DNA from 2 places in the Pseudomonas sp. MDT1-16 genome. Region 1 is predicted to be linked to the other one. Evidence: predicted binding sites of a transcription regulator. Region 1 holds the regulator's gene; the other holds the start of a gene.

Region 1 (5,776 bases):
GGTGGTGGACAAGGAGGACCGTCCGATCGGCGCCTTCAACCTGTCCGATCTGCTGCGAGCAGGAGTAATGTGATGAGCACCGACCTGTTGCAACGCGGCAAGAACATCAAGCTGGCGATTTTCGACGTCGATGGCGTACTGACCGACGGACGCCTGTACTTCCTTGAAGACGGCAGCGAATTCAAGACCTTCAACACCCTCGACGGCCAAGGCATCAAGATGTTGATGGCAGCCGGCGTGCAGACCGCTATCATCAGCGGCCGCAAGACCCCGGTGGTCGAGCGACGAGCGAAGAACCTCGGCATTCCACACCTGTACCAGGGGCGCGAAGACAAACTGGTGGTGCTCGACGAGCTTCTTGCCCAACTCAACCTAAGCTATGAGCAAGTCGCCTATCTCGGCGACGACCTGCCGGACCTGCCGGTGATTCGCCGCGTCGGCCTGGGCATGGCGGTGGCCAACGCCGCCAGTTTCGTCCGTGAACACGCCCACGGCATCACCCAGGCTCGTGGTGGCGAGGGTGCCGCTCGCGAATTCTGCGAATTGATCCTGCGCGCCCAAGGCCGCCTCGATGCGGCCAACGCCGCGTACCTGTGAGCCAACTATGCTGAGTAAAAAGATTCGCAAAATCCTGGTATTCGGTTGCATCGCAGCGATATTCGCGGCGGTCGGCTACTGGAACATCAGCCCGGAACGCTTCCTCGACCAGCCCGTGGCAAAGGTCGATGAAACCGCGATCGACTATTACGCGGTCAACGCCCACAGCGTGCAGTACCTGCCGGACGGTAAACTGCAATACGAAATGACGTCCGACAAGGTTGAACACCTGAAGGCGACCGAAGTGACGCTGTTGACCAATCCGGATCTGAACCTATTCCGCGGCACCCAATTCCCCTGGCACGTCCAGAGCGAACGTGGCGAAGTCAATCCGGATGGCACTCAGGTCGAACTGATCGACTCGGTGCGCATCACGCGTTTCGACGAGAAAAACCGCAAGACGCTGATTACCACCACCCGCATGACAGTGTTCCCGCAACAGCAATATGCGCAGACCGATCAACCCGTTAGAATCGACGGCGCTGGTGGTGTCTCGACTGGCAAGGGAATGAAGGCGTATTTGAAAGAAAGCAGGATACACCTGCTATCGAACGTAAGAGGACAGTATGAGGCTCGTTAAAACCCTCCCTATTTTGCTCGGCCTGAGCGCAGCACTGGGAAGCGTGAGCGCCTGGGCTCTGCCGGACGATCAACAGCAGCCTATCCGCATCCAGGCGGACGACGCCCAACTGGACGACAAGAACGGCATTGCCACCTATAAAGGTGACGTGATCATCACCCAGGGCTCGATGAAGGTCACCGGCAATACTGTGACGATGACCCGCACCCCAGCCGGCGATATCGACGTAGTGACTTCGGTGGGCAACCTCGCCTACTTCGAGCAACTGCAAACAGCAGGCGATACAAAGCCGGTTCAAGGCTATGGCGTCACTATCCAGTACCACGCCTCGCAAGACCGTGTCGTGCTGATCGACCGCGCCAAGGTCATCGACAAGGACGGCAACGTGACCCAAGGCGAGAAAATCGTCTATGACACCAACAAAAAGCTCGCCAGCGCCGGTCGCGCTACGGGCAGCAAGGTCACCGAGTCGCGTCCGCGGATCGACATGGTGATCCAGCCGAAAAAGAAAACCGAAGAGCAAAAGGCCCCGTAATGGCAACTCTGAAAGCTCAGCATCTGGCCAAGAGCTACAAGAGCCGTCAGGTCGTGCGCGACGTCAGCCTGTCCATCGACAGCGGTCAGATCGTCGGCCTGCTAGGCCCCAATGGCGCCGGCAAGACCACCTGCTTCTACATGATTGTCGGTCTGGTACAAGCCGATCAGGGCCGCGTACTGATTGACGATCTGGATGTCAGCCACCAGCCTATGCACGGTCGTGCAAAGGCCGGTATCGGCTATCTTCCGCAAGAAGCATCGATCTTCCGCAAACTCTCGGTAGCTGACAACATCATGGCAATCCTCGAGACCCGCAAGGAGCTCGACAAGACCGGTCGTCGCAAAGAGCTGGAAAGCCTGCTGCAGGAATTCCACATCAGCCACATCCGCGACAACCTCGGCATGAGTCTGTCCGGGGGTGAACGCCGCCGTGTGGAAATCGCCAGGGCACTGGCCACCAACCCGAAATTCATCCTCCTCGACGAACCATTCGCCGGCGTGGACCCGATTTCGGTGGGCGACATCAAGCAGATCATCTATCACCTCAAGGCCAAGGGCATTGGTGTGCTGATCACTGACCACAACGTTCGTGAAACCCTGGATATCTGCGAAACCGCCTACATCGTCAACGATGGCCAGCTGATAGCTGAAGGTGACTCTGCCACCATCCTGGCCAACGATCTGGTCAAGGAAGTGTACCTGGGCCATGAATTCCGCCTGTAAGCACTAAGGTGCCTGGCTAGTCGACCGAACGCTTGTCTCGATAAAAATGAATACTTTTTTATTGTTACAGCGCTCTAGGCAAACGTTGCAGTTTCAGGCATATAATTTGCTTATGTTTGGCGCTCCGGCGCCCTGTAGTGGATGGCGCATGTGCGCCGGCGAATAAGGTGTTAAGCCCCTGCCATGAAACCATCGCTAGTCTTGAGAATGGGCCAGCAGCTGACGATGACACCGCAGCTGCAACAGGCCATCCGCCTGCTCCAATTGTCGACCCTGGACCTGCAACAGGAAATCCAGGAGGCCCTGGAGTCCAATCCGATGCTCGAACGCCAGGAAGAAGGCGACGACTTCGATAACGCCGACCCCTTGGCCGACAAAGCGGAACAGCCACCCAACGCCGATGTTTCGGAACCCTCCTACCAGGAAACCGCCCCGACGGTGGACAACCTCGAGGAAGGTGACTGGAACGAGCGCATTCCCAACGAGCTGCCTGTCGACACCGCGTGGGAAGACGTCTACCAGACCAGCGCCAGCAGCCTGCCGAGTAACGATGACGACGAGTGGGATTTCACCACCCGTACATCGGCCGGCGAAAGCCTGCAAAGCCACCTGCTGTGGCAACTGAACCTGGCACCGATGTCCGACACTGATCGCCTGATTGCCGTGACCCTGATCGACTGCATCAACAATCAGGGCTACCTGGACGAAACCCTCGAGGAGATTCTCGAAGCCTTCGATCCGGAACTGGACATCGAACTGGACGAAATCGAAGCCGTCCTGCACCGCATCCAGCAATTCGAACCCGCTGGCATCGGCGCCCGCAACCTGGGCGAATGCCTGCTGCTGCAATTGCGTCAGTTGTCCGCCAAGACCCCTTGGCTGGTGGAGGCCAAACGCCTGGTCACCGATTACATCGACCTGCTCGGCAGCCGCGATTACAGCCAGCTGATGCGTCGCATGAAGCTCAAGGAAGATGAACTGCGCCAAGTGATTGAACTGGTCCAGAGCCTCAACCCGCGCCCAGGCTCGCAGATCGAGTCCAGCGAAGCCGAATACGTCGTTCCCGACGTGATCGTACGCAAGGACAACGAGCGCTGGCTGGTGGAACTGAACCAGGAATCCGTGCCACGACTGCGGGTCAATGCTCAATACGCCGGTTTCGTGCGCCGCGCCGACACCAGCGCCGACAACACCTTCATGCGCAATCAGTTGCAAGAGGCCCGCTGGTTCATCAAGAGCCTGCAAAGCCGCAACGAAACCCTGATGAAAGTAGCCACTCAGATCGTCGAGCATCAGCGCGGCTTTCTTGAATACGGTGACGAAGCCATGAAACCGCTGGTCCTGCATGACATCGCCGAAGCGGTGGGCATGCACGAATCGACGATTTCTCGGGTGACCACGCAGAAATTCATGCATACCCCACGGGGCATATATGAACTGAAATACTTTTTCTCCAGTCACGTCAGCACCTCTGAGGGCGGTGAATGCTCGTCTACGGCGATCCGCGCGATCATCAAAAAACTGGTTGCCGCGGAAAATCAGAAAAAGCCGTTGAGTGACAGCAAGATCGCTGGTTTACTGGAGGCACAAGGCATTCAGGTGGCTCGCCGCACCGTCGCCAAGTACCGCGAATCCCTCGGGATCGCGCCTTCGAGCGAACGCAAGCGGTTGATGTAGAGCCACGCCACAGCGTTCCAGTGGCAGGCATTTCTGCCTGCCGCTTTATGCACTGGCAACGAAGGAGAGCTGTATGCAAGTCAACATCAGTGGACACCAACTGGAAGTGACCGAACCTCTTCGCACCTACATCGGCGAAAAACTCGAACGATTAGAGAGGCATTTCGACAAGATCACCAACGTGCAAGTCACGATGACGGTCGAAAAGCTCAAGCAGAAAATCGAAGCCACGCTGCATATTCCCGGCAATGAAGTGGTCGCAAATGCGGAGCATACCGACATGTACGCGGCGATCGACGCACTGACCGACAAGCTGGATAAACAACTCAAAAAGCATAAGGAAAAGACCCAAAGCCTCCTCCAGGGCGCGACCGGTCGTTAACACTCCCAACCCATGATCCGACTTGAAAGCATCCTGACCCCCGGCCGTTCCCTCGTGAACGTGCCGGGCGGCAGTAAAAAGAAAGCCCTCGAGCAAATTGCCAACCTTATCCACCGCGAAGTGCCGGATCTGGCGATGCAGGATGTCTTCGAGAGTCTGGTCGCCCGTGAAAAACTCGGTTCCACCGGTTTTGGCAACGGCATCGCCATCCCTCACTGTCGCCTGAAGGGCTGCAACTCGCCCATCAGTGCCTTGATGCACCTCGACGCCCCCATCGATTTCGACGCCATCGACGGTGCCCCGGTTGACCTGCTGTTCGTTCTGCTGGTCCCGCAAGCTGCCACCGATGCGCACCTGGAGCTACTGCGCCAGATCGCCAGCATGCTCGATCGCAAGGAAGTGCGCGAAAAACTGCGCAGCGCCCCGAGCAATGAAGCCTTGTATCAGGTTGTCCTGGACGAGCAAAACGGTCAGTAATCATGCGCTTGATCATCGTCAGTGGCCGCTCCGGCTCAGGTAAAAGTACCGCGCTCGATGTTCTCGAGGACAACGGCTACTACTGCATCGACAACCTTCCCGCCGGCCTGTTGCCGGAACTGGCCGAACGCGCGTTGATTCACACCGAGCTGGCACAACCGCTGGTTGCCGTATCCATCGATGCGCGTAACTTGCCAAGTCACTTGTCGCGTTTTCCGGAGCTGCTGGAAGAAGTGCGCAGCCGGCATATCCAGTGCGATGTGCTTTATCTGGACGCCGACGAAGAAACCTTGCTCAAACGCTTCTCGGAAACCCGCCGGCGTCACCCTCTGAGCAATGCCAATCGCTCGCTGGCCGAAGCCATCAACGATGAAACCAGCCTGCTCGGGCCGATTGCCGACCTCGCCGATCTCAAAGTAAACACCACCAACCTGAACCTGTATCAGCTGCGCGATACCATCAAGCTGCGCCTGCTGAACCAGCCGGAGCCCGGTACTGCGTTTCTGGTGGAGTCTTTTGGTTTCAAGCGTGGCATGCCGGTGGACGCCGATCTGGTGTTCGACGTGCGTTGCCTGCCCAATCCCTATTGGAAGCCGGAATTGCGCGATCATTCCGGGCTCGATCAACCGGTCGCCGAGTACTTGGCGGCACAGCCGGATGTCGAAGAGATGTTCCAGGACATTTCCACGTACTTGCTCAAATGGCTGCCACGCTTCGCCGCCAGCAACCGTGCTTATGTCACCATTGCCATTGGCTGCACCGGCGGACATCACCGCTCCGTCTACCTGACCGAACGTCTGGGC
Region 2 (5,776 bases), 3.0 Mb from region 1:
TCACGGTGACTTTGCCCCACTCGGTGAGCAGGCCTGGGTGGTGACCTTCGGCCTCGGAGATTTCACCGACGGCGTTGGTGAACGCCAGCGCGTGTTTGAAGTTCTTGAACAGGAAAACTTTTTCCAGCTGCATCACGCTGTCGCGCACTTCGATGTTCCAGTCCGGGATCTGCTTGATCAGTACCGGCAGTTCTTCGTCGCTGACCTGAGGAGCGCCGGCTTGGCAGGCTTCGCAGTGGGCTTGGTTCAATGTGGACATGATGGGTTCCTGAAATCGAATGATAAGAGGTTGGCCGCCAGCGGAACCGCGCGGTTTCACCACGCTAAAGCAAAGCGTCGGTTCCTGACAGACTCACTTGATCGTAAAAGTCGCGGATCACGCAGCTTTTGGTTTTGGCGGAAATTTTGGTGCGCGCAAACCCAGCTGCATCCCTTGCTTGACCCTACCCATGATGTCTTCGTGGGCGAGGTCGAACAGGCGTTTGAGGTTCGGCAGGGCAAAGTACAGCGGCTGCAAAATGTCGATGCGGTACGGCGTGCGCATGCACTCCAGCGGATCGAAGGCCTGATGCTCAGGTTCGTCCGACAGGCAGTAAACGGTTTCTTTCGGCGAGGAGAGAATGCCGCCGCCGTAGATGCGCAGGCCTTCTGGCGTGTTGACCAGGCCGAACTCGATGGTCATCCAGTACAGACGCGCCAGGTACACGCGTTCTTCCTTGGAAGCCTGTAGGCCAAGTTTGCCGTAGGTGTGGGTAAATTCGGCGAACCAAGGGTTGGTCAGCAGCGGACAGTGGCCAAAAATCTCGTGGAAAATGTCCGGCTCTTGCAGGTAATCCAGCTCTTCGCGGGTACGAATAAACGTCGCTACCGGAAACTGCTTGTTGGCGAGCAATTCGAAAAAGGTCTGGAAGGGGATCAGTGCGGGTACCCGGGCAACCTGCCAGCCGGTGGTTTCGCCGAGAACCTTGTTGATCTCACCGAGTTGAGGAATGCGGTCGTGGGGCAGACCGAGTTTTTCGATACCGTCCAGGTATTCCTGGCACGCACGCCCTTCGATCACTTTCAGTTGGCGAGTAATCAGCGTGTTCCACACCGCGTGTTCTTCGGCGGGGTAGTCGATAAAACCTTGCGCATCGGGCTCGCGAGCCACGTATTGCGTCTGCTTCATGCTGCTCTCCTGCTAGGGGATTTCGTTCTTGTTATGTCCTGCTATGGACTTAGAAATACTCCAAGGTGTGCGGCGTTGCAGCAGGTGATCGGCATTCTGTGTAGGAGAATTCGCCTATTTTCGTAAAGTATTCGTTACGGATTGGCGCCTATCGCGCAGCTACTGAGATTTTCGGGTTTGAAACAGCGCACAGGTGTCACATAATCTTGACGACTAAGTTGGCGCCTGCGCAGAAAATTCTCGGCTCAGGCCCTCGATCACTCCTGTTTCGGGCCTTTATATGCGTATCAAAGTTCACTGCCAGAACCGCATCGGCATCCTGCGCGACATTCTTAACCTGCTGGTGGAATACGGGATCAACGTCGCACGCGGCGAGGTCGGCGGTGAGCATGGCAATGCCATCTACCTGCATTGCCCGAACCTGATCAACATTCAGTTCCAGGCTTTGCGCCCGAAATTTGAATCGATTGCGGGGGTTTTTGGCGTCAAGCGTGTAGGTCTGATGCCCAGCGAGCGTCGGCACATGGAGCTCAATGCCTTGCTCGGCGCATTGGAATTTCCGGTGCTGTCGATCGACATGGGCGGCTCGATCGTCGCGGCCAACCGCGCAGCGGCGCAGTTGCTCGGGGTGCGGGTGGATGAGGTGCCGGGGATTCCGCTGTCGCGTTACGCCGAAGATTTCGACTTGCCGGAACTGGTGCGCGCCAATAAGTCGCGGATCAACGGGCTGCGGGTGAAGGTCAAGGGCGACGTGTTTCTCGCTGATATCGCGCCACTGCAATCGGAACATGACGACAGCGAAGCCATGGCTGGCGCGGTACTCACGCTGCACCGCGCCGACCGGGTCGGTGAGCGCATCTATAACGTGCGCAAGCAGGAGCTGCGCGGTTTCGACAGCATTTTCCAAAGCTCGAAGGTGATGGCCGCCGTGGTGCGTGAAGCCCGGCGCATGGCGCCGCTGGATGCGCCGCTATTGATAGAAGGTGAAACCGGTACCGGTAAAGAGTTGCTGGCGCGAGCCTGCCACCTGGCGAGTCCGCGGGGGCAGTCACCCTTGATGGCGCTCAACTGCGCCGGTTTGCCGGAATCCATGGCTGAGACGGAGCTGTTCGGCTACGGCCCCGGTGCTTTCGAAGGGGCGCGGGCAGAAGGCAAACTCGGGCTGCTGGAACTGACAGCGGGCGGTACGCTGTTTCTCGATGGCGTCGGGGAAATGAGCCCGCGTTTGCAGGTGAAATTGCTGCGTTTCCTGCAGGACGGTTGCTTCCGTCGTGTGGGCAGCGATGAAGAGGTTTATCTGGATGTGCGGGTGATCTGCGCAACGCAGGTCGACCTGTCCGAATTGTGCGCGCGCGGTGAGTTTCGCCAGGATTTGTATCACCGTTTGAACGTGCTTTCTCTGCACATCCCGCCACTGCGCGAATGCCTCGATGGTTTGACGCCACTGGTGGAGCACTTCCTCGATCAGGCCAGTCGGCAGATCGGTTGCCCACTGCCAAAACTGGCGCCGGCGGCGATGGATCGGCTCAGTCATTACCACTGGCCGGGCAATGTTCGGCAATTGGAAAATGTGTTGTTCCAGGCGGTTTCGTTGTGCGAGGGCGGGACCGTCAAGGCCGAACATATTCGCCTGCCGGATTACGGCGTGCGTCAGCCACTTGGCGATTTCTCACTCGAGGGCGGGTTGGACGAGATTGTCGGGCGCTTCGAGAAAGCGGTGCTTGAGCGCTTGTACTCCGAGCATCCGAGCAGTCGGCAACTGGGCAAGCGGTTGGGGGTTTCGCACACCACCATTGCCAATAAACTGCGTGAATACGAGGTTGGCAAAGAACCCGGCAACACCTAGGTCCCTGTAGCCGCTGTCGAGCCTGCGAGGCTGCGTTCGGCTGCGAAGCAGTCGTTAATTCAGACACTGTGGTGTTTCTGGATGGACGCGAGCACAGGATTCACGACTGCTTCGCAGCCGAAAGCAGCCTCGCGGTGCTCGACAGCTACTACAGGGACGGTGTTTAGCCGAAGAGGTCGGCACTTGCCGCAAGCGGCATAACACCGCCGGTTTTTCGTCTTCGACACAATCCCCGTTTCCCCTCTGGACCCCTCAACCCCTTTGTTTGCCGGTCCCCGCACCGCCAGAAAAAAGTTGGTCTGCAAATTGCTTATCGCTCAGCAGTACAGCAGTGGGCGGCAAACGTCCGGCATGCAGAGGAAAGAGTGTGGACAAGTACCTTTATGTGGCAATGACCGGCGCCAGCCAGAATGCACTGGCGCAGAAGGCTCATGCGAACAACCTGGCGAACATCTCTACCAACGGTTTCCAGAAAGACCTGGAGCAGGCTCGTTCGATGCCGGTGTTTGGTGACAGCTTTCCGGCGCGTGCGTTTGCCTTGTCCGAGCGTCCGGCCACCGACTTCTCCCCTGGCGCGCTGGTGGAAACCGGTCGCGACCTCGATGTCGCCGTGCAAGGCCGCGGATGGATCGCCGTGCAGAACCCTGACGGCGGCGAAAGCTACGTGCGCACCGGCAGCCTGAACGTCGACGCCCTGGGCGTGCTGCGGGCCGGCAATGGTATGCCGGTGATGGGCAACGGCGGGCCGATTGCCGTGCCGCCCGAGCAGCAAATCGAAGTGGGCGAGGACGGCACCATCAGCATTCGTGCGATGGGCGAAGGTCCTCGCGTGATGGCCGAAGTCGACCGCATCAAACTGGTCAACCCTGACTTCAAGAACATGACCAAAGGCCTGGACGGTTCGATCCACACCAAGGACGGCAAGCCGGCGCAAGCCGATGCCAACGTCAAGCTGGTGTCCGGTTTTCTCGAGTCGAGCAACGTCAATGCCGTGGAAGAAATGACCTCGGTGTTGGCCCTGGCTAAGCAGTTCGAGCTGCACATCAAAATGATGAACACCGCCAAAGACGATGACCAGGCCATGGCTCGGGTCTTGCAGATCAGCTAATTATCAGAACGTCGCGCCGTAAAACAGGCGCACGAGGAGAATCGAATGCTTCCGGCTCTATGGGTTGCCAAAACAGGTCTGTCCGCCCAGGACACCAACCTGACGACCATTTCCAACAACCTGGCCAACGTGTCGACCACGGGTTTCAAACGTGACCGTGCCGAGTTCCAGGACTTGCTCTACCAGATCAAGCGCCAGCCAGGCGCCCAGTCGACCCAGGACAGTGAACTGCCGTCGGGTCTGCAATTGGGTACCGGTGTGCGCATCGTCGGCACCCAGAAAAACTTCACCGCCGGCAGCCTGCAAACCACCGAGCAGCCGTTGGACATGGCCATCGACGGTCGCGGTTTCTTCCAGATTCTGCAGCCGGACGGCACCACGTCCTACACCCGTGACGGTACGTTCCACCTGGATTCCAACGGTCAGATCGTCAACGCCAGCGGCTTTGCCCTGGAACCGGCCATTGTCATCCCCAACGATGCCCAGACCTTCACGGTCGGTCGCGACGGCACCGTGTCCATCACCGTTACCGGCAACCCGGCATCCCAGGTGATCGGCAACCTGCAAACCGCCGACTTCATCAACCCGGCCGGTCTGCAGGCCGTGGGCAACAACCTGTTCCTGGAAACCGCTGCCAGCGGCGCGCCGCAAGTCGGTACCCCGGGTCTGGCCGGTTTCGGCACCACGCTGCAGAACACCCTGGAAACGTCCAACGTCAGCACCGTTGAGGAGATGGTCAACATGATCACCACTCAGCGCGCTTACGAGATGAACTCCAAGGTGATCTCGACCGCCGACCAGATGCTCTCGTTCGTAACGCAGAATCTGTAATCAAGTCTATGAGGCGGCCATGAGGTCGCCTGCAACACCGTGAGGTAGGGTCATGAATCGCTTTGTATCTGTTCTGGCACTGAGTGGGGCCGTCGTGCTCGCGGGCTGCGTTGCCCCACCGCCCAAGCCCAATGACCCTTACTACGCCCCGGTGTTGCCGCGCACACCGTTGCCGGCTGCCGCCAATAACGGCTCGATCTACCAGGCCGGTTTCGAACAGAACCTGTACAGCGACCGCAAGGCGTTCCGGGTCGGTGACATCATCACCATCACCCTGAACGAACGCACCCAGGCCAGCAAGAACGCTAACTCGCAAACCGCCAAGAACAGCAAGACCGACATCGGCCTGAGCTCGTTTTTCGGGGGTGGCCTGAGCACCAGTGATCCAGTGGGCAGCGGTAGCCTGAGTCTGGACGTCGGTTACGAAGGCGACCGTGCGACCAAGGGCGATAGCAAGTCCGGCCAGAGCAACAGCCTGACCGGTTCGATCACCGTGACCGTCGCGGACGTGTTGCCCAACGGCATCATCGCCGTGCGCGGCGAGAAGTGGCTGACCCTCAATACCGGCGATGAGCTGGTACGGATTGCAGGGCTTGTTCGGGCCGATGACATCGCTACGGATAACACCGTTTCGTCGACCCGCGTCGCCGATGCGCGTATCACCTATTCGGGCACCGGTGCGTTTGCCGATGCGAGTCAGCCAGGCTGGTTCGACCGTTTCTTCCTCAGCCCGCTGTTCCCTTTCTAGGTGGCTACGTTGAACTTCAAACACCTGATGGTGGCCGCCCTGTTGCTGTCCGCAGCCTTCAACGCCCAAGCCGAG

What was found. Region 1 encodes sigma-54, which starts transcription at its own class of promoters, with help from an activator protein. Its sites were predicted from a motif close to ANTGGCATNNANNTTGCTNT; they were not measured.
Region 2: ACYZT3_RS20585 (flagellar basal body rod protein FlgF) is a predicted target of sigma-54. The motif match lies at 3,308-3,327, and genes of this name have one in related genera.

Annotation. Positions count from the first base shown of each region.
Region 1 is NZ_CM142717.1:1,244,954-1,250,729, reverse strand. Features, by position in the region: gene ACYZT3_RS05535 (KpsF/GutQ family sugar-phosphate isomerase) at 1-73, shown strand, start outside; gene ACYZT3_RS05530 (KdsC family phosphatase) at 73-597, shown strand; gene lptC (LPS export ABC transporter periplasmic protein LptC) at 605-1,177, shown strand; gene lptA (lipopolysaccharide transport periplasmic protein LptA) at 1,164-1,712, shown strand; gene lptB (LPS export ABC transporter ATP-binding protein) at 1,712-2,437, shown strand; gene ACYZT3_RS05510 (RNA polymerase factor sigma-54) at 2,621-4,114, shown strand; gene hpf (ribosome hibernation-promoting factor, HPF/YfiA family) at 4,188-4,496, shown strand; gene ptsN (PTS IIA-like nitrogen regulatory protein PtsN) at 4,509-4,973, shown strand; gene rapZ (RNase adapter RapZ) at 4,976-5,776, shown strand, end outside.
Region 2 is NZ_CM142717.1:4,486,740-4,492,515, reverse strand. Features, by position in the region: gene ACYZT3_RS20600 (4a-hydroxytetrahydrobiopterin dehydratase) at 1-259, opposite strand, end outside; gene phhA (phenylalanine 4-monooxygenase) at 377-1,168, opposite strand; gene ACYZT3_RS20590 (sigma-54-dependent transcriptional regulator) at 1,449-3,014, shown strand; gene ACYZT3_RS20585 (flagellar basal body rod protein FlgF) at 3,382-4,122, shown strand; gene flgG (flagellar basal-body rod protein FlgG) at 4,168-4,953, shown strand; gene flgH (flagellar basal body L-ring protein FlgH) at 5,006-5,701, shown strand; gene ACYZT3_RS20570 (flagellar basal body P-ring protein FlgI) at 5,729-5,776, shown strand, end outside.